4 regions of the Paenibacillus rhizolycopersici genome follow, and region 1 is predicted to be linked to each of the others. Evidence: riboswitches for the same ligand, from Rfam matches in the RefSeq annotation. Region 1 holds a riboswitch; each other region holds the start of a gene.
What was found. Region 1 has a riboswitch for cyclic di-AMP ahead of IM700_RS10315 (hypothetical protein). Riboswitches for the same ligand answer to the same signal wherever they lie in the genome.

Region 1 (4,711 bases):
CCGCATCAGGCCATGAACCGATCGGACGAAGCGGTGGAATTTCTCGTTATTTCACGCCCAAATACGCGGGGCGACCGAGTATTAGCTTAAATGAAAGGGACCGGCAATAAGTCGGTTTCAAGAGAAGGAAGGGAATAAGGAATGTACGCACATCATGCCAAGTCGATCGAGAAACTAAAGGCCAAGCTCGCCGCCCGGGAGGATATTCTGGCCTTACTGGTTTCCGGTTCGATTGCCCACGGATTCGCGAAACCGTCCTCGGATGTAGACGTGATGATCGTGATATCCGAGGAGGATTATGCCCGGCGGGTAAGCACCGGAGAGACGACGTATTGGGAAAATGAATCGACGGACTATGAGTCCGGTTACGTGGACGGAAAATATATCTCTTGCGGATTCATGAAGCAGGTGGCCGAGAAAGGGAGCGAGCCGGCCCGTTTTGCATTTGAAGGGGCGATCCTCGCTTTTTCAAACATCACGGGAGTGGAGGAACTGCTGGCAGATATCGTTCGCTATCCGGCAGAACGTAAGCAGGAGAATATCTCCCGTTTCTTGGCCCAGTTCGAAGCGTGGAAATGGTATTCCGCCGAAGCCTTCAAGCATGACAACCTCTATCTATTGCGACATGCCGTCAATAATTTGGTTTTGTTCGGCGGAAGACTGATCTTGGCGCATAATGAAATGCTGTATCCGTACCATAAGTGGTTTCTTAATGTTCTGGAACAAGCTCCGGATCGGCCCGAAGGCTTCCTGCCGCTGATCGAACGGATGCTGCAGGAACCAACGGCCGAGCATATCGAAGCGTTTTACCAGTCGGTCCGCACGTTCGCCGATTGGGGTGAGGATGGACGAAGCTGGCCCTCGCGATTCATGGAAGACAGCGAATTAAATTGGCTGGGCGGATTTACGCCGGTAGGCGATATTTAACCGGCTGGCCGGGACTGCTATGCTTATTTCCCCGCAGCGATTTCCTTCAGCCGTTCCTTGATCGCCCCGGTACATACGCCGCCATGGTAGGTAATTACCGTTTCCACATCCAGGGCGGCCAATTTTTCGACCGATAGAAGGGCCTGGGCGTAATCCGGTGTGAACTTCGGATCGGGCGGCAACACCTTGCCGCCGCTCGAGACGAGCACGTCCCCGCTGATCAACGTTTTGCTGGAAGCATGATATAAGCTGATATGATCCGGCGTGTGCCCCGGGGTATGCAATACCCGCAGGCCACCGCCAAATGGCAGCTCGTCGCCATCGTGAAGCGCCGTATCCACTACGACCGGTTCGGCGGTGATTCCGCTTTTAATCAGCGGAATTTCCCATGCCAGGTAAGGAATCCCCGTTTCATGGGCCAATACTTCCAACTTCCCCGCCTTCGCCTGGACCAGCTCCGGCAAGCTACCGATATGATCCCTGTCTTGATGCGTGATGATCACATGCGTCAACTGTTCCAGGGAGAACCCTCCTTGCTCCAACCCTTTGCGGATCACGTCCAATTGACCGGGAACCCCGGTGTCAACGAGGACGAGATGATCGGTCCCCCATAACAGAACCGCATGGACCGGCATCTGGTTCCCATTCGGCAAGTTCAGGTTTAGCGGCAGCGGCATCAGGCCGGATGCGTTCGTTTGTTTCATGTAATCTCCTCCTCGTTGTTCAAGCTTAGTTTATCTGCGCAAAATCGTAGCAAAGAAAGGGGCGGAGGACAAGTCCTAGCCGGATTTCAAGTAAGGGTCTGCGGTAGAGGTAATCGTAGAGAAAGACGTTTTTTATCCCTTGAAAACGCTAAAAATGACGAAATTATAAGGTTTTTTATCTCAAATTTGCGTTTGGTCTAGCTTTACAAAGAACAAGCGCAAGCGTAATATTCGACTCATGAAATGATTCCAATAAAACAATCAGTATCGCTTAATTTCCGATCAGGAAAACGGGGGAACCAATGATCGCTGCCGATGTGAGAGTCGGCGGAACGGTCCGGGGTGAATCCCCTGCGGCAAGCCTATGCCGCAGGGGTAGGGCGACTCTCACCGCCCGAATCCGACAGCTAACCTCGTCAGCGTAGGGAGAGAGGATGATGGACTTGTCATGGCGAGCCGCAGGGATATCCTCTGTGGTTTTCTTATGCCCATTCATGAAAGGGAAGAAAGTGTTACATTAACAATTAAGAAGAAAATTAACAATCTATTTGCATCACACTGAATCCTTCCGATGCGAAGGAACGGGGGACCCATTCGGGCGGAGCGCAGGTCGCGCTTACCGCCTATGGGGCGAATCCTGGCGATAGTTGCGTATCGCGAGGTAGGGCGTCTCTCGCGCCCGAGCCCGTCAGCTAACCTCGTAAGTGCAGACGAGAGAGGAAACCTTATAGCGCGATTCCTAAAGCATAGAATACATTCATGCTGGAAGCCCGCGAAGATTCCCTCTTCCCAGGCTTCTTTTTTGATGCCTAATTTCTGAATCAGGAGGAATACAAGAAGTGGGCACTTTTGAATACGCGCTGGTGACGCTTACGAATCCATTGGCGGTAGATTTCATCAGAACGATGAAGTACCGCGAAATCCCGTTTGCACTGATGGTCAACAATGATAGAAGCCGCCAGGAGGCGATAGACCGTGGGATAGAGCACGTCATTCTAGTGGATACTACTAAACGCAAAAACAAGGTCGTACCTGATATCCCCATCGGGACGGTGTATATCTTCGAAGAATCTCTGACACTAACCTGCCGATATTTGCAATTCTGCCGTCCATGGACGTCGAAGCCGATTTATGTCATTACGCAAAAGATGCATCCTGGCGCGGTTTATAAAAAGCTTGGCGCTAACTATGTGATTTATACGAAGGGAAAAGACGTATCGTTTATTCTGCACAATGAGTAAAGGAGGATCCGATCGACGATGATGGACATTTTCATGATCGGCTTAATTATCGTCATGGTTTGCATGATGGCAGGTCTGGCAACTTGGGCTTCCAAAGCGATTTCGGAGGGTGGAGATCAGCGATGATGTGGGGACTTGGCATCTTAATCGTGGCGGTTTTTGTTTATTTGGGGTATGCGCTGCTGAACCCGGAGAAGTTTTAACATTTGCCTTTCGGAGGGATAAGACGTGACTATCTACAGTTGGATTGCCATACTCGTTACTTTGGGCCTCGCGGTAATCGTCGCCAGACCGGCCGGTCTATACTTGGCCAAAGCGTTTGACTATGAAAAGAACGGTCTGGACCGGTGGTTCGGACCTATTGAAAGAGTAATATTCCATGCCAGCGGCATCCGTCAGGAGAATCAGTCCTGGAAGAAGTATGCTTTATCCGCGGTGCTGAGCAATTTGGCGATGATGCTTATCGTCTATCTGATTTTTCGGCTGCAAGGGTTCCTGCCGCTGAATCCGAGCGGGGTTTCAAACATGGAGCCGACGCTCGCCTTCAATACGGTGATTGCCTTCATGACCAATACGGATCTGCAGCATTACAGCGGGGAAAGCGGACTGTCTTACCTTTCGCAGATGATCGGGATCGTATTCATGATGTTCACTTCGACGGCGACCGGCGTCGCCGCGGCGATGGCATTTATTCGCGGCTTGGCCGGCAAACCGATCGGCAGTTTCTTCGTGGATCTGGTTCGTGCGATCACCCGGGTTCTGCTGCCGGTATCGTTCATTTCGGCTTTAATATTCGTAGCGTTGGGCGTACCGCAAACTATGGCATCAACGGCGATCGCCCATACCCTTCAGGGGACAGAGCAACCTATCGCCCGGGGGCCGATTGCCTCGTTCTTGTCGATTAAGCAGTTCGGCAACAACGGCGGCGGATTCGTGGGCGTGAACTCGGCCCATCCGTTTGAAAATCCGGGGGGATTCAGCAATATGCTGCAAATCCTATTGATGATGCTGATCGGGACTTCCCTTCCTTTCGCTTATGGGAAAATGGTCGGGAATGCCAAACAAGGCCGGGTGTTGTTCGTATCGATGCTGATGATGTTCATCGTCATGCTTGGCGTATTGCTTTCGGCCGAAAGCGCCGGCAATCCGGCATTCAACGCCCTTGGCATCGCGCATGGCCAAGGCAGCATGGAGGGCAAGGAGGTTCGTTTTGGCCTAGCCCAGTCGGCCTTGTTCGCGACGGTCACAACCGCGACGGAGACGGGAGCGGTCAATACGATGCACGATACGCTGACGCCGATCGGCGGGCTGGTTCCGCTGGCGAACATGATGCTGAATACGGTCTTCGGCGGAGCGGGCGTCGGAATCATGAACGTGTTGATGTATGCGATGATTGCGGTGTTCTTGTCCGGTCTGATGGTTGGGCGCACGCCGGAATTTCTCGGCAAGAAGCTCGAAGGCAAAGAGATGAAGCTGATCGCCGTTAATTTGCTGGTTACCCCGTTCCTGATACTGGCACCCACCGCTCTGGCTTTGTTGGCTTACCCGGATACGATATCCAATTCCGGTTTCCACGGCTTAACGCAAGCGATGTATGAATTTACTTCGTCCGCGAACAACAACGGCTCGGGTTTCGAAGGGCTTGGCGATAATACGCCGTTCTGGAACATCGCCACGGGCGTCGTGATGTTCTTGGGCCGCTATTTCTCGATCGTCGTCTTGCTGGCGGTGGCGGGCTCCTTGGCCGCCAAGAAATCGGTACCCGTCACGAGCGGCACGTTCCGTACGGATACGGCTCTGTTCGGCGGTGTCTTTCTCATCATTGTGATCCTCGTCGGC
Region 2 (4,711 bases), on a different contig from region 1:
AACGAAAAACCGTGCCGTTGAATGATCTCCTTCGTTCGGCGCGGCGTGGATACCTCTTCCCTTATGCTCATGCTCCTTAAACTCCTTTGCTCTCCAACTCGGCCAGCGCGGCCGCAAACTCCTCGCGGGTGATACGGAACACCGATAACCGCTTGTACAATTGCTTCCCGTTGCAATACCCGATGCCTAGCAGCTCACCTAGCGCTTTCCGTCGCGCAGCAGCCTGCGGGTGAACGATTAACCCCGCACTCATCAAGTCTTCCCAGTCGATCGCAGCCTCTACTCCCGGCGCTTCGCTGCGGACTCGGGACAGCGCCGTGCGGATCGCCTCCGGTGAGGCGTTCTCCACGCCGATGTCGCCCCGCTTCGTGGCCTCTGCCTCGGGAAGGAACGCATGCTTGCAGCCCGGAACCCGTGCCGCCACGATTTTGCGAATCCGCTCCCCGGCATGGTCCGGATCAGTAAAAATAATGACCCCTCGGCGCTCCTGAGCCAAAGCGATCTTCTTGAGCGTCACTTCCCCGATGGCCGAACCGCCGGTCTCAATCGTATCCGCCTCCACGGCTCGCTTGATGGCCACGGTGTCATCTCGGCCCTCCACCACGATGACCTCTTTGATCATGGTATCTATTCTTCCCTTCGTGCTCTAGCTTATCTTTTTTGTTATTAATGATGTTCAAAAAGTCGACTTTTTGAACTTCCTTGCAAGAATAACAAAAAGAAGAGGATAACATCCTCTTCTAATCCACTGTCTTATTCATCATCCTAATACTATCTCATTCCCTCTGCATTGTAAAACAAAGAGAGTCGAGAGTTAATTCAATTCCGGCTTCGTCGGGCCGATGACGTAAACGGTACGCCCCTTCTTCCGGCCGAAGTTCTTCGCATCCTTCAGGGTATCGTAATAAACATCCATCTTGTTCCCATCAATAGCCCCGCCGGTATCCTCCGCCTTACGGAAGCCGATCCCCTCGATGTATACCCACCAACCGAGTGGAACGACGTCCTTATCAACCGCGATTGTTCTGCCTTCGGTCACGCGGGTACCGGAGGCCGTGCGGGTGCCAATCCCGTCTTCTTCCGCCGAATAGGCGGTCAACGTGACGTTTTTAAGTATCTTTTTATATTCAAAAGAGACGCCGCCTTTGGTCGTCAACCCGCTAATGTTCACCGCATTTGCGGTACGGTTAATGCTGGCCGACAGAACGGCGGTTGGCTTCTTCGTGCCGACGGCAACAACCTTCGGCTGGGCCTTTTTAGTGACCTCTTTGCCGAGCCATCGCTTTGTCACGAACTTTCCGTCCTCGTAAGTTTTCTCAATGTTGTGAATGACCAATCCGGCATTGCCTTGCTGAACGACCTTCGTCGTGCCTTTCAGCAGATTGGCGTCCGACGTTTTGACCACGCTAAAAGGCACGGTCTCCTTCGTCTGCACCGTTTGCTTACTCACCCGAACAATCTTGACGTCCAGGTTCGCAGTAACTTTACTGTCCATTGTCGGTGAGACCTTGTCATCTTGGTCCAATGTGACGCCGATCTCGGACAATACGCCTTCTACTTTGCTTTGTGTTGTGAAGTGAACCTTTTTCATGCCGTCCACGCTCACGTTTACCGGCTTTGCGCGTACGATGACAATGCGGTCACCGTTCTTAAGCGAGCTGTCCAGCGGAAGTGATACGGAATCCTTCGCGCTGAGTTGAATCGATTGCTCCTCCAGCAGATGGGCTACGCTGGATTTATTCGTCTCCACCGATTGGACGCTGCCGTCCACAATCAGGGACACTTCTTTATGTGCCTGGCCAAACAGCCAGATTAGGATGATGATGAATACCGCGATGGTCAGAACGCCGACGAGCGCAATCTGACGTAAATTCTCATGCTTCCATCGCATTGCGTAAGACATGCTGGATGAGCGTGATTCATGGGTCTCCTCTTTGCGGAAAATGCCCATTTCTTCCGTCCTCCTTCATAGTCCCGCCGTCTAGGTCGATGCATGATAACGATTGACGTGACTACAGTTACTTTTGCATCCTGATCCAGTCTTCTTGCGTACGTCACCTCCTGTTTACCAACAGTATGATGACCCTATTACTTTTATTCAAAACAAAAGAAGCCCAAAGAAAGAGTTAGAGGAACTCCTTCGTGGCTTCCTGAATGTCTTGGTGTAATAGCTGCACGAGTGACCTCTCTTATACGCTTACGAGGTTAGCTGTCGGGTTCGGGCGAAAGAGAGCCGCCCTTTCTCAGTTCATTCGCTCATGGCGCAATGACCTCGAATTCACCCCATAGACCCTGGAAAGAAATCAAATACCGACGCGAGAGGCTTGCCGCCAACCGCTGCCTGTATCGGTTCCCCCGTTCTCCGTGAAGGAGATTCAGCGAGACTGGTTCATGGAACCAAGTATCGTTCAATTTGTCCATCCAGAACGCACTAAATCGATACTGAAAAAATTCTATCCTGTTTCGATGCATGTTGTAAAGGACGAATCAACCACGTTTTTTTAAAAAAATGGTTAAAAAAATGTAATGATCTCGGTTTTAACGGTTAAAAAGCATTAATCTTTCCGAAATCCTCTTTTTTTCATCCGATTTACTCTTAAATCCTCGAGATTCCAAATCGTTCCATTGCATTTCGGGTCGTAATTTCGGCGATTTCCTCAAAAGTAACCCCTTTGAGCTCGGCAGCCATTTCCGCAACCAGGCGGACATGCGCAGACTCATTTCTCTTTCCACGATATGGGTGTGGTGTTAAATAAGGGGAATCCGTTTCGATTAATAAACGATCCATTGGCGTCTTGGTCAGCACTTCTTTGGGCTGTTTTGCATTTTTAAACGTAATCGGTCCGCCAAACGACAAATGAAATCCCAAATCCAGACACATTTTGGCAATTTCCCAACTACCAGAGAACGAGTGCATGACACCCCCAACCTCGTTTGCTTTCTCCTCGCGGAGAATGCGGACCACATCCTCATGGGCATCGCGATTATGGATGGAAATCGGCATCCCCAGACTGCGAGCTAGTCCAATTTGTTTGCGGAATACGTCATGCTGCACTTCTTTTGGGGACGTGTCCCAGTAATAGTCCAGCCCGATTTCACCGATCGCTACGACTTTGTCATGTTTACATAATTCAGCGATCCAGTCCAAATCCCCTTCTTGCATCGTAATGGCATCCTGCGGATGCCAGCCAACAGCCGCATAAATGAAGTCATACGACTCCGCCAATTTCATGGTCGACGGGATGGTTTCCCGGTTAAATCCGATGTTGATCATCCTTGTGACCCCTTGCTCCACGGCGCGTGCAATCACTTCCTCGCGATCCTCGTCAAATTGGGGAGCATCCAAATGCGTATGCGTATCAAATAACATCTCGAATCGTCATCCTCCTAATTCCGTTGCTCGAATATGCGGGCTACCTTCTGGGGCAACCGATCCATTACAGCACACAATTTATTATCCGGATAGTACAAATGCGTTTTGCCTCGATGTAATCCGCTAATCGACCGAACGATATCCGACACTTCAGAAATTTCCCGTACCCGTTCCTGACGGTCCAAGAGCAAGATTTGCTTCTGACGGAACCCCTCATCCGGACGGAACACATCATACGGCAGATCGGTCGGAAAATCAATTTCCATGTCATATTCGGGATGCAGTCCGACGCGCGTAAAGGACTCCCGAATCTCCTCCAGCATTTCCAGCTCTGGTGTGTCCAATTCTACATATTTATACAATTTGCGATTCAAAAACCGGGAGCACAAATCGCGTAATAACTCATCTGACTCCCTCGTCCACTGCATGAACGCCGTTTGCATCAAAGCTTCGTCCAACTGCAAATAGTCAGCGACCCCGATGTTACCTTCAAATAGATCCGGAAGCGGATGCGGCAGGAAACCAAAGGAATACCCGTTCTGGTACAATTCCTTAGCTCGGCGCAAAATTTGCCGGAGAATAATCTCCGAGCTCCGCGTTACCGGGTGAAAATAAATCTGCCAATACATCTGATACCTGGACATCAAATAGTCTTCCACCGCGTGCATGCCTGATTCCTTTACGACCACCCGCCCCTGAAAAGGTCGAAGCATCCGCAGAATCCGGTCCATATCAATCGTACCGTAGTTCACACCGGTAAAATACGCATCCCTCAGCAAATAATCCATTCGATCCGCATCGAGGGGGCTCGAGACTAAATTGACCACAATCGGATTCTCGTAATCCTTGCGGATCACGGCAGCCACTTTCTCCGGAAAATCCGGGGCAACCTCGCGCAAAATGGCACTAACTTCCGTATCGCCCAGCAAAATTTTACATGTCCAATCTTCGTGATGCATCTGGAATGCTTCTTCTATAGAATGGGAGAACGGCCCGTGTCCCAAATCGTGAAGCAACGCCGCGCACAATGCCACCAATTTATCTCCTTGAGGCCAATCGGCGTACCCGCTCCGTTCAAACTGCGAAATGATTCGGCGGGTAATCTCATAAACGCCAAGCGAATGCGAGAATCGGCTGTGCTCGGCGCCATGAAACGTCAAATAAGACGTGCCTAGCTGACGGATCCGACGAAGGCGTTGAAACTCCGGCGTATTTATGAGCGACCAGATCACTTCGTCCTGTACATGAATATAATTATGTACGGGATCTTTGAACACTTTCTCTTCGCTAAGCCGACGATGCATGGGTCAACACTCCTTTTTTTTCATAAATGCGAGA
Region 3 (4,711 bases), on a different contig from region 1:
AACATCTCATCCGTTGTCGTTACCGGCCCCCCTAAATAAGGGTACACCCCGGACAACAGAATCAACTTGGTCAAGACATGCGGGTGATGGGCAATCGCCAGAATCGGCGCCTCGGGTCGATATTTCGAGACCATCCTGGCAGTAAAGCCGCTTTCGGTGGACGTGATGATCACTTTAGCGCTCAGCTCCAGCGAGGCGCTAACCGCGCCTTGGCTGATCACCTCCGTGATATTGGTGCCGTGCAGCTTTCTTCTCCGATTGAATGCTTCCCGATAGTCGATCATCGATTCGGCCTTGCGCGCGACGGCAGCCATGGTTCGCACCGCTTCTACCGGATATTTCCCTGCGGCAGACTCGCCAGACAACATGACGACGTCGGCTCCCTGCATCACGGCGTTGTAAACATCACTGACTTCCGCGCGCGTCGGCCTTGGATTCACCTGCATCGACTCCAGCATATGCGTGGCGACGATAACCGGTTTGCCTGCCAGATTACACTTGTCGATCATTTCTTTCTGCAGCATCGGCACTTCCTCAACCGGAATTTCTACCCCAAGATCGCCGCGCGCAATCATGATTCCATCCGAAGCCTCGATGATATCCTCCAGATCTTGCACGCCTTCCTCATTTTCGATTTTGGAGATGATCTGGACGTGTCCTCCATTATTCTCCTGCAAAATCCGCCGAACTTCACGGATATCGTCACCTTTGCGAACAAACGATACGGCGATCATCTCCACCCCGTTCTCCAGGCCAAAATGAATATGCCGAATGTCTCGCTCTGTCACGCCAGGCAGCGTAGTTTTGATCCCAGGCAGATTGACGCCTTTGTTCGGCTTGAGCTTCCCGCCGCTGATGATGCGGCAACGGACTTCAGCCCCCTCGGCCGATATGACGCGCAGCTCGATCAACCCGTCATCGATCAGGATTCGATCATTCGCTTGCACAACCTGCGGCATTTCGGGATAGTTGACCGAGATTTTCGCGGCGTCTCCGTCTAGCGGCTCTGTTGTAAGCACCATCTCTTCTCCGGCAATCAGCTCGCAGAATGGTTCCCGCAATTTCCCGATGCGCACCTCTGGCCCCTTGATATCCATCATAATCGGTACAAAGCTATGCAGTTCTTGCGCGGCTTGCCGCACCCGCTGTATGCGGGCCACATGCTCCTCCAGCTCCCCGTGGGCCATATTCAGTCGGCCGACCGTCATCCCGCCCTGAATCATTTCCTTCAGCACGGAAACCGAGTCGCAGGCGGGGCCTAACGTGCAAATGATTTTTGTCCGCAGCACCTTGAAACCTCCTTAGGTAACGTTTAGGTTAGTATGCGTCAAGCCGGCGAAACGAATTATTTTTGCAGATGGTAAGGAACGGTTGCAATGACAATGTCCTTTTTATTGAATAAATAGGCCCGAAGCAAAAGGCTCGATTGGTTATGCAAAATATTCTGCCACCAGTGCCGGGTAATAAACTGCGGAATTAGGACGGTAATATGGTCGGTCTCTGCAGTTTTCCATTCCACCGTATCGATGAACTTCATGATGGGCCGGATGATGCTGCGGAAGCTGGAACGGAGCGTGATTAACCGAACCCCGGGGTTCCATTCCTTCCACTTCTTCTCCATGCGGTCAATTTCTTCGTCATCAAACCCGACATACACGGCGACAACGTTGTCCGTCAGCGATTTGGCGTAGCTCAACGAGTTCATCACGACGCGAGTAACGCCCGCAACCGGCACGACGATAGTGCTGCCTTTGATGCAAGGTTTTTCCGTATCCATCTGGATTCGAAGCTGGTCGGCAATATTTAAATAATGACGATGAATTTGGTAAAAGATAAACATCACCAGCGGTAAGAAGATAAATACGACCCATATATGCGAAAATTTGGTGATGATGAAGATCAGCGTAATCCCCAGCGTTGTCAGCATCCCAATCGTATTGATGACAAACCGGAACACCCATCCTTGCGGCTTCAGCTTTAGCCATCGAATCATCATCCCGAGCTGCGACAAGGTGAACGGAATAAATACGCCAACCGCGTATAACGGAATCAAGCTCTCCGTGTTGCCATGGAACCCGAGAACCAGCAACGCCGAAGCCACGCCAAGGAAAATAATTCCGTTCGAAAAACCGAGCCGGTCCCCGCGCACCATAAACGCATGCGGCATGTACTTGTCTTTGGCCAGCATAAACGCCAGCAAGGGAAAGGCTGAGTAAGCCGTGTTGGCGGCCAGGAACAGGATCAGCGCTGTAATCGCCTGGATGACGTAGTATAACGCGCCCCGGCCGAAGGTCGACTCGGCAATCTGTGAGACAACGGTTGCTTTCGGATCAGGAGCGATACCGTACCAATAGGCCAGCGCACTGATTCCGATAAACATGGTGCAGAGAATGACACCCATCATCACCAGCGTAGCTGCAGCATTACGTTCCGCCGGCTGCTTGAAGTTCGGGATGGCGTTGGATACCGCCTCTACCCCGGTTAAGGCCGAACAGCCGGAACTGAACGCCTTGAGCAGCAGGAACAGACTTATATCGGAAACCGCCGTCCCCATCTCTGGCACGCTCGCGTGAATTCCACCGGTCAAATATTTAAACAACCCCGACAGGATCAGAACAAAGATGGACGCGACAAACAGATATACCGGAATAGCCAATACGGATGCTGACTCCGTTACCCCTCGAAGATTCATCAGCGTTAACAAGGTGATCATTAGCAGCGCAATCAACACCCGTTGATCATGCAGCGCCGGGAAAGCGGATGTAATGGCATCCGTTCCCGCCGACGAGCTGACCGCCACCGTCAGAACATAATCGACCAGGAGCGAGCCGCCGGCCAGCAAACCTGTCGATCGCCCAAGGTTATCCATCGCCACGATATACGCCCCGCCCCCGGCGGGGTAGGAGTAAATCGTTTGCCGATACGACAAAATCAGAATAAGTAAAAGCCCCAGAACCGCAAACGAGATCGGGATGGAATACCAGACGGCCGAAAATCCCGCCGCCATCAAGACGATCAGAATTTGCTCCGTCCCGTAAGCCACAGACGATAAAGCGTCCGAGGACAGTACTGCCAACGCCTTGAGCTTGCTCAGTTTCTCCCCTTCAATTTCGGTACTTTTCATCGGTCTGCCGATCAGTACTCGCTTAATTTTGTTCACCATGGTGATTTCCTCTCTTCATCCCTTAAATAACCTTATATCTCTAACCATTCGTGGTTCTATAGGCTCCCCATTCCCGCAGAGAACAACACAAAAAGGCCGCAGGAAAGTTGGACCTTCCCGCGGCCGCTTTATTTGAAACTCAAGCGAATATCCGCGACAATTCCCTCTTTCGGACGCTTACGGAGTTAGCTGACGGATTCGGGCACGAAAGCAGCCCTACGCTCATGGCCAGGATAGCCAAAACAAGCGATTCACCCCAGAAACGAAGCCTCACGACCCGTTTCGGTTGGTTCCCCCGTTTCTTACTGAATAAAGAATTCAGCGATCAGGTATTTGCCATATAAAAATTACCACTGATGAATCATACTCCCCGCCCTAAAAAGTGTAAAGATGAGTTTAAGGCGGATTGGCAACGAAATGCGATCCGCATTGTCGAGGTACGCGTATACATCGCTCTTCTACGCTAATTATTTCGTACGGACTTGAATTTACGAGGAAATAAGACGATGGTCGACAGTGATGTGAATTATTCATATTCCCCTACTGGAATATTTGCGACCAAATAAGGTATACTCGAAATAAGGAAGTGAGACCGATGAATACTGCAACTTTGAGCGCGCTTGCCGAACCCCATCGACTGAAAATGGTTGAACTGCTGCGATACGGTCCACTAACCGTAGGAGAAATCGCGGATCGGCTCCAAGTCCGGCAGCCGCAGGTATCGAAGCATCTCAAGGTGCTGAATGAAGCCCGCATCGTCGAGGTTCAACCTGTTGCGAATCGCCGGATTTACCGGCTTCGGCCGGAACCCCTGCAGGAGCTGGACGAGTGGATCGCCTCGTTCCGAAACTTATGGGAAGAGCGGTTTAACCGGCTTGACGAATACTTACAGGAAATTCAAAGCCCGGATCAACAAAAAACACCGTAAGAAAACGGCAAATGCCGTAATTCTTACGGTGTTTCTTTGATGATTTCTTCGGCCGAGATCAAGCCAGCGTCAAGACCTCATATTGCGCAGCCAGTTCCATAAAACGCCCCATACTGGACACCTCGCCAGCTGCGAGTTGATCCTGGATGCCGTAATAGTTAACGCAGGTCCCACAAGCCAATACCGGCACACCGCGACTCGCCAGCTCCTTCAGGTGCAACGAAGCAAACGACTGCTCCGTTAGGGCAAGAACACCCCGATTTACACAAAATACTGCCGCCGGAAGCTGCTCCTGTTCCCGCTGCTTCAACAACGTTAGGAACGTTTCCAACAGCTGCATCCCCAGTTCCCGGTCACCGTCCCCGAAGCTGTCGGTCGTTAGAAAAATAACTTTTCGGTTCAAAGCGATTCTCCTCTCAGCTTCTGATCGAGCAGTTCAAACGTCAACTGCATCCGGTCTTTCGGCACCTCGCCATAACGGTCTCCGAGACTCACCTCGAAGGAACAGCCTCCATCCGCCTTCTCCTTGAGGACGGCGGTTAACCCAACGCCGGTTTCCCGGTACACTTCAACAAGGCTATGCTCCAGCCGTTCCTTGGGGACATCCGCATGGACGTGGA
Region 4 (4,711 bases), on a different contig from region 1:
TTGGTGAGCGGGATGCCTGGGGAGGCACTATGATGGCGGTCACGCTTACGGTCATGGTGCTGCTGCTAACCCTGCTCCTGTCGCTGAGCGGAGCTGACGAAACCGCATTGCTTCGCTCGCTATTATATATCGTTACGGCGCCTTTGATTGCCTGGGCAGCGGGCACCTGGGCGGCCCGTCGGATCAGTGCCAAACTGGGCGGTTTGACTGGGGATACATACGGTGCGCTTGGTGAAGGGCTGGAGGCTGTCCTGCTTCTGCTCGCCGTGTTGATTTTGCGGTAAGGCCTGGATGTTAATGTCATAGCAAGTCCGTGTCCCAACCGAGGTTTTGCACCATTATCCCTTAGGCTCAGGGTGCTAATAACGATAACAATACAAGGGCCCCCACCCTTAATGAAAGGGATAATCGGGCAAAGCAGCCTGCAGAGGAACAAATCTCACGATTCGGAAAGGGGTGGAGGCTAAAGTGAACAAAAGGCTTGACGAGTTTGAAGTTACTGGCGCAGATTCTGATGCCCCGGCTCCGGCCAGCGCGGTGCTGATGATCCAAGGCACGGCATCGGACGTGGGTAAAAGCGTCATCGTGACGGCATTATGCCGTATTTTCGCGCAGGACGGGCTTCATCCAGTTCCGTTTAAGTCGCAGAATATGGCTCTGAACTCCTATGTTACACCAGACGGATTCGAAATCGGTCGGGCGCAAGGAATCCAGGCGGAGGCTTGCGGGATCGACGCCACCACGGACATGAATCCGGTGTTGATCAAGCCAACGGGTGAGATGCATTCGCAAATCGTCGTTCACGGGCGTCCTTACCGGCATCTCAGCGCATCAGACTATCGCGAGGAGTTCCTGCCCCATGCCAAATCGCTGGTGGTGGAAGCGCTTGGAAGGCTGCGCGAGAAGCACGGCATCGTCGTCATGGAGGGGGCTGGCAGCCCGGCGGAAATCAACCTGAAGCAGCGGGATATCGTCAATATGAATTTGGCTGAGTGGGCGGATGCTCCGGTCATTTTGGTCGGCGATATCGACCGTGGCGGCGTATTTGCCTTTCTCGTCGGCACGTTGGAGCTGCTGGAGCCGCACGAACGAGCTCGAGTCAAAGGGTTCTTGATCAACAAGTTCCGCGGCGATTTGTCCCTGCTGCAGCCCGGGCTGGATTGGCTGGAGCAGCGGACCGGGATTCCTGTGTTAGGCGTGCTCCCGTTTCTGCCTGATCTGGATATTGAAGCGGAGGATTCTGTTGTTCTGGATACTTATGTTTCCCGCTCAGAGAAGGCTGCCGGTAAGGTGCTGGATATCGCGGTCATTCGTTACCCGCGAATTTCTAATTTTACCGATTTCGCACCTTTGGCTGCCGAACCGGATGTGTCACTGCGTTACGTAAGTAAACCTTCGGAACTTGGACATCCGGATGCCGTGATTTTACCGGGAACCAAGGATACGATCGGGGATTTAACATTCCTGCGGGAGCAAGGGCTGGAGGGAGCAATTTGCAGTTTGATCGAAGGGAATACCCAAGCCCAGCTTGTCGGCATTTGTGGTGGGTATCAAATGCTGGGAGAGCAATTGCATGATCCAGACGCGGTAGAATCCGGCCAAGTGAGATCGGCGATAGGAATTGGTTTGCTACCTTTAACAACAACCTTCATTCCGGGCAAAAGGACCGTTCGCGTTTATGGCCAAACGATAGATAACCTGCCAGTTCCGCTGCATCTTTCGGATCGTCGATTGCTGATAGAAGGCTATGAGATCCATGCTGGCGAGACCCAATTCCTTCGGGACATCAGTCCTTTGTTTATGTTACAAGCCGAAGGGATGGAGCCAAGGCAGGGGGGAGCGGAGGACGCCCCGCATCCGGAAGGCGCAGTTCGAGCCGACGGGAGAGTGTTCGGAACGTATCTACACGGTTTGTTCCACAATGATACCTGGCGGCGCGCCTGGCTGGATGGGCTTCGTACAAGCAAAGGACTGGAACCTTTGGGCACCACTTTTGCGTCCTTCTCGCGGAAGGAGGAAGCCTTCAACCGGCTGGCTGATGTAGTCCGCAGCCATTTGCGGATGGACCTGGTCTACGAAATTTCCGGAATTCGGCCGAGCGCGGAAGAAGGTAAGCTTTGACAAATCAGGCGATTCTAAGGTAGCATGATAGTACGCTTAATTTTCGATGAGTAAAGTCGAAAAGCGGGGGAACCATTTTTTGGGGCGAATCGTTGCTAGTTTTAACGTAGGGGACCATCTTTCCCGAGCCCGTCAGCTAACCTCGTTTGCAGTGGATGGGTCATCTTAAATATGTTCAGTCATCAACTAATGACCCTGTTTATTTGAGCGGGGTCTTTTTGTGCTTCTCAAGGGATATGACCCGAGCATTCGGCGGAGTACTCGCATTCACTGCAAGGTTTCCCGCTACTTCTTTACGCATCGATCCCATTAAAGGAGGAGATGATTATGGCAAATCCGAAGTACATCACCGACATCGCCAAGGTGAGCGAATTGTCCGAACAGGAGCGTCAGGAATTGAAACCGATTACGGACAAATTCGTCTTTCGGGTAAATGATTACTATTTGAATCTGATCGACTGGAACGATCCGGAAGACCCAATCCGCAAGCTGGTGATCCCGAATACGGGAGAGCTTAAGGAATACGGGCGTTGGGACGCTTCCGACGAGGCGACGAACTATGCGGTTCCCGGCTGTCAGCACAAATACCGGACGACCGCGCTGTTGATCGTCTCCGAGGTTTGCGGCTCCTACTGCCGCTATTGCTTCCGCAAACGCTTGTTCCGCAACGATGTGAAGGAGGCGATGTCTGATGTGACGCCCGGCATCGAGTACATCGCTCAGCATCCCGAGATCAACAACGTCTTATTGACCGGCGGTGACAGCCTGATCCTGGCTACGAGGAAGCTGCGTACTATACTCGAACAGCTGCGAGCCATTGAACATGTGAAAATCATCCGCCTCGGCTCGAAAATCCCCGTTTTTAATCCCATGCGCATTTATGAAGATCCGGAGCTGCTGGATCTGATCAGGGAATTCTCCACCGTAGACCAACGTATTTATGTCATGGCGCATATCAATCATCCGCGCGAAATGACCCCTGAGGCCAAACGAGGCTTTCAGGCGTTGCACGACGCCGGGGCTATTGTGGTCAATCAAACGCCGATCCTCAAAGGCATTAACGACGATGCGGCCGTGCTTGGCGAATTGCTGGATCGGTTGTCCTGGGCAGGCGTCACACCCTATTATTTCTTCATCAACCGGCCAGTTGCCGGAAATGCCGATTTTGTCATTCCGCTGAAACGGGCGTACCAGCTGGTTGAGGAAGCGAAGGCCCGCACTTCGGGCCTGGGCAAGCGCGTGCGCTTGTCGATGAGTCACTCTTCGGGAAAAATCGAAATCCTCGCAATCGAAGACGGCCAGGCTTATCTCAAATATCATCAGTCGCGAGACCATGATTACGGCAAGTTCATGATTTTGCCTTGTCCGGACGAGGCTGCTTGGTTCGATGACCTGCCGGGCAACGAAGCCTACTGGAGGAAACCGGAGCGGAGGCAAGACGAAGCCGTCTCCTTCAACGAAATGTCCGTTACCGGGTAAAACAAAACGTACCCTGACCGCCGGCTCCGTAAAAGGGAGGCAGTAAGGGTACGTTTTTTTTCTCTAAACTCCGGTTAAATCCGGAATTTCGCAATCGATTCTTGCAGCGACAACGCCTGTTCATGCAGCGAACGAACTGTTCGGGCGTGGCTTTCCATTTCACTGAGCTGCTGCTGCGAATATTCGGCGATTTGCTCCATATTGGCCAACGATTTAGCGGTAATATTCGCCGACTCTTCAACGGAAGCGGTCACTTCCTCGGTTCCGGCGGACACCTCCTGCGTGGATGCCGAAACGGATTGGATCGTCAAGTTGACGTTCTGAATGAGTTCCGTCAATTGTTCGAAGGCTTGTCCGGCTTGCTTCACGCGCTCGGTCCCGGAGACGATTTCCTCGCTAGCGCGCTGCATCGCGCTGACGGAATTTTCCGATTCTTCTCGAATGCTGAGCAGATTCTCCCCGATTTCCTCCATCGCCAGGCGGGATTGCTCGGCCAGCTTGCGAACTTCCTCCGCTACGACAGCAAATCCTTTCCCGTGCTCGCCGGCCCGTGCGGCTTCGATCGCTGCGTTGAGGGCCAAAATATTGATTTGCTTCGTGATTTCGGTAATCGTTCCTACAACGTTCGAAATCGATTCGGAGCGATCGTTTAACGTGCGAATATGCTCGAGTGTCCGATTGGCTGCATCTTCAACGTTCTGCATTTGCATCACGGCCGTCTGCGCCAACGTATTGCCGGTGCCAGCTTCATCGGCAGCTTGTCCGATCCGTTCGGTGACTTCGCCGGACGAAGCGGCGATATGCTGCACGCCTTGCGAAATTTCTTCCATCGCCCGGGCGTTTTCAGCTGCGGCGGAGGCAATCGTGATGCTGCCAGTCTCGATTTCCCGAGTGGCCGCACCCGAACGCGAGATCAAATCCTCAAACGTTATAACCGATCGGGACAAGTCTTCCGAGCCGCCTACGACCGCGTGAGACGTTTCCATGACAGCGGCGAACATGTCCTTAAGCTGATTGGTCATTGTCCGGAAACTGCCGGCTAGTTGGGCAACTTCGTCATTTCCCTTCACCTCGACCGTTTGGCGGAAATCGCCGCCGGCCATTTTTTCCG

Region 2: it holds a riboswitch for cyclic di-AMP, as region 1 does, so the genes downstream of both, IM700_RS21005 (3D domain-containing protein) here and IM700_RS10315 (hypothetical protein) in region 1, are expected to answer to the same signal.
Region 3: it holds a riboswitch for cyclic di-AMP, as region 1 does, so the genes downstream of both, IM700_RS03680 (APC family permease) here and IM700_RS10315 (hypothetical protein) in region 1, are expected to answer to the same signal.
Region 4: it holds a riboswitch for cyclic di-AMP, as region 1 does, so the genes downstream of both, IM700_RS02310 (KamA family radical SAM protein) here and IM700_RS10315 (hypothetical protein) in region 1, are expected to answer to the same signal.

The regions. Positions count from the first base shown of each region.
Region 1 is NZ_JADCNN020000007.1:180,271-184,981, forward strand. Features, by position in the region: gene IM700_RS10300 (cupin domain-containing protein) at 1-90, shown strand, start outside; gene IM700_RS10305 (nucleotidyltransferase domain-containing protein) at 142-927, shown strand; gene IM700_RS10310 (MBL fold metallo-hydrolase) at 951-1,631, opposite strand; cyclic di-AMP (ydaO/yuaA leader) riboswitch at 1,890-2,069, shown strand; cyclic di-AMP (ydaO/yuaA leader) riboswitch at 2,178-2,353, shown strand; gene IM700_RS10315 (hypothetical protein) at 2,471-2,872, shown strand; gene kdpF (K(+)-transporting ATPase subunit F) at 2,998-3,075, shown strand; gene kdpA (potassium-transporting ATPase subunit KdpA) at 3,107-4,711, shown strand, end outside.
Region 2 is NZ_JADCNN020000029.1:29,891-34,601, forward strand. Features, by position in the region: gene rsmA (16S rRNA (adenine(1518)-N(6)/adenine(1519)-N(6))-dimethyltransferase RsmA) at 1-71, opposite strand, end outside; gene rnmV (ribonuclease M5) at 77-622, opposite strand; gene IM700_RS21005 (3D domain-containing protein) at 815-1,951, opposite strand; cyclic di-AMP (ydaO/yuaA leader) riboswitch at 2,180-2,391, opposite strand; gene IM700_RS21010 (TatD family hydrolase) at 2,597-3,370, opposite strand; gene IM700_RS21015 (HD domain-containing protein) at 3,388-4,677, opposite strand.
Region 3 is NZ_JADCNN020000002.1:333,070-337,780, forward strand. Features, by position in the region: gene pyk (pyruvate kinase) at 1-1,289, opposite strand, end outside; gene IM700_RS03680 (APC family permease) at 1,346-3,163, opposite strand; cyclic di-AMP (ydaO/yuaA leader) riboswitch at 3,323-3,497, opposite strand; gene IM700_RS03685 (ArsR/SmtB family transcription factor) at 3,759-4,091, shown strand; gene IM700_RS03690 (DsrE family protein) at 4,150-4,494, opposite strand; gene IM700_RS03695 (threonine aldolase family protein) at 4,491-4,711, opposite strand, start outside.
Region 4 is NZ_JADCNN020000001.1:529,028-533,738, forward strand. Features, by position in the region: gene cobS (adenosylcobinamide-GDP ribazoletransferase) at 1-284, shown strand, start outside; gene IM700_RS02305 (cobyric acid synthase) at 544-2,121, shown strand; cyclic di-AMP (ydaO/yuaA leader) riboswitch at 2,145-2,287, shown strand; gene IM700_RS02310 (KamA family radical SAM protein) at 2,449-3,600, shown strand; gene IM700_RS02315 (methyl-accepting chemotaxis protein) at 3,675-4,711, opposite strand, start outside.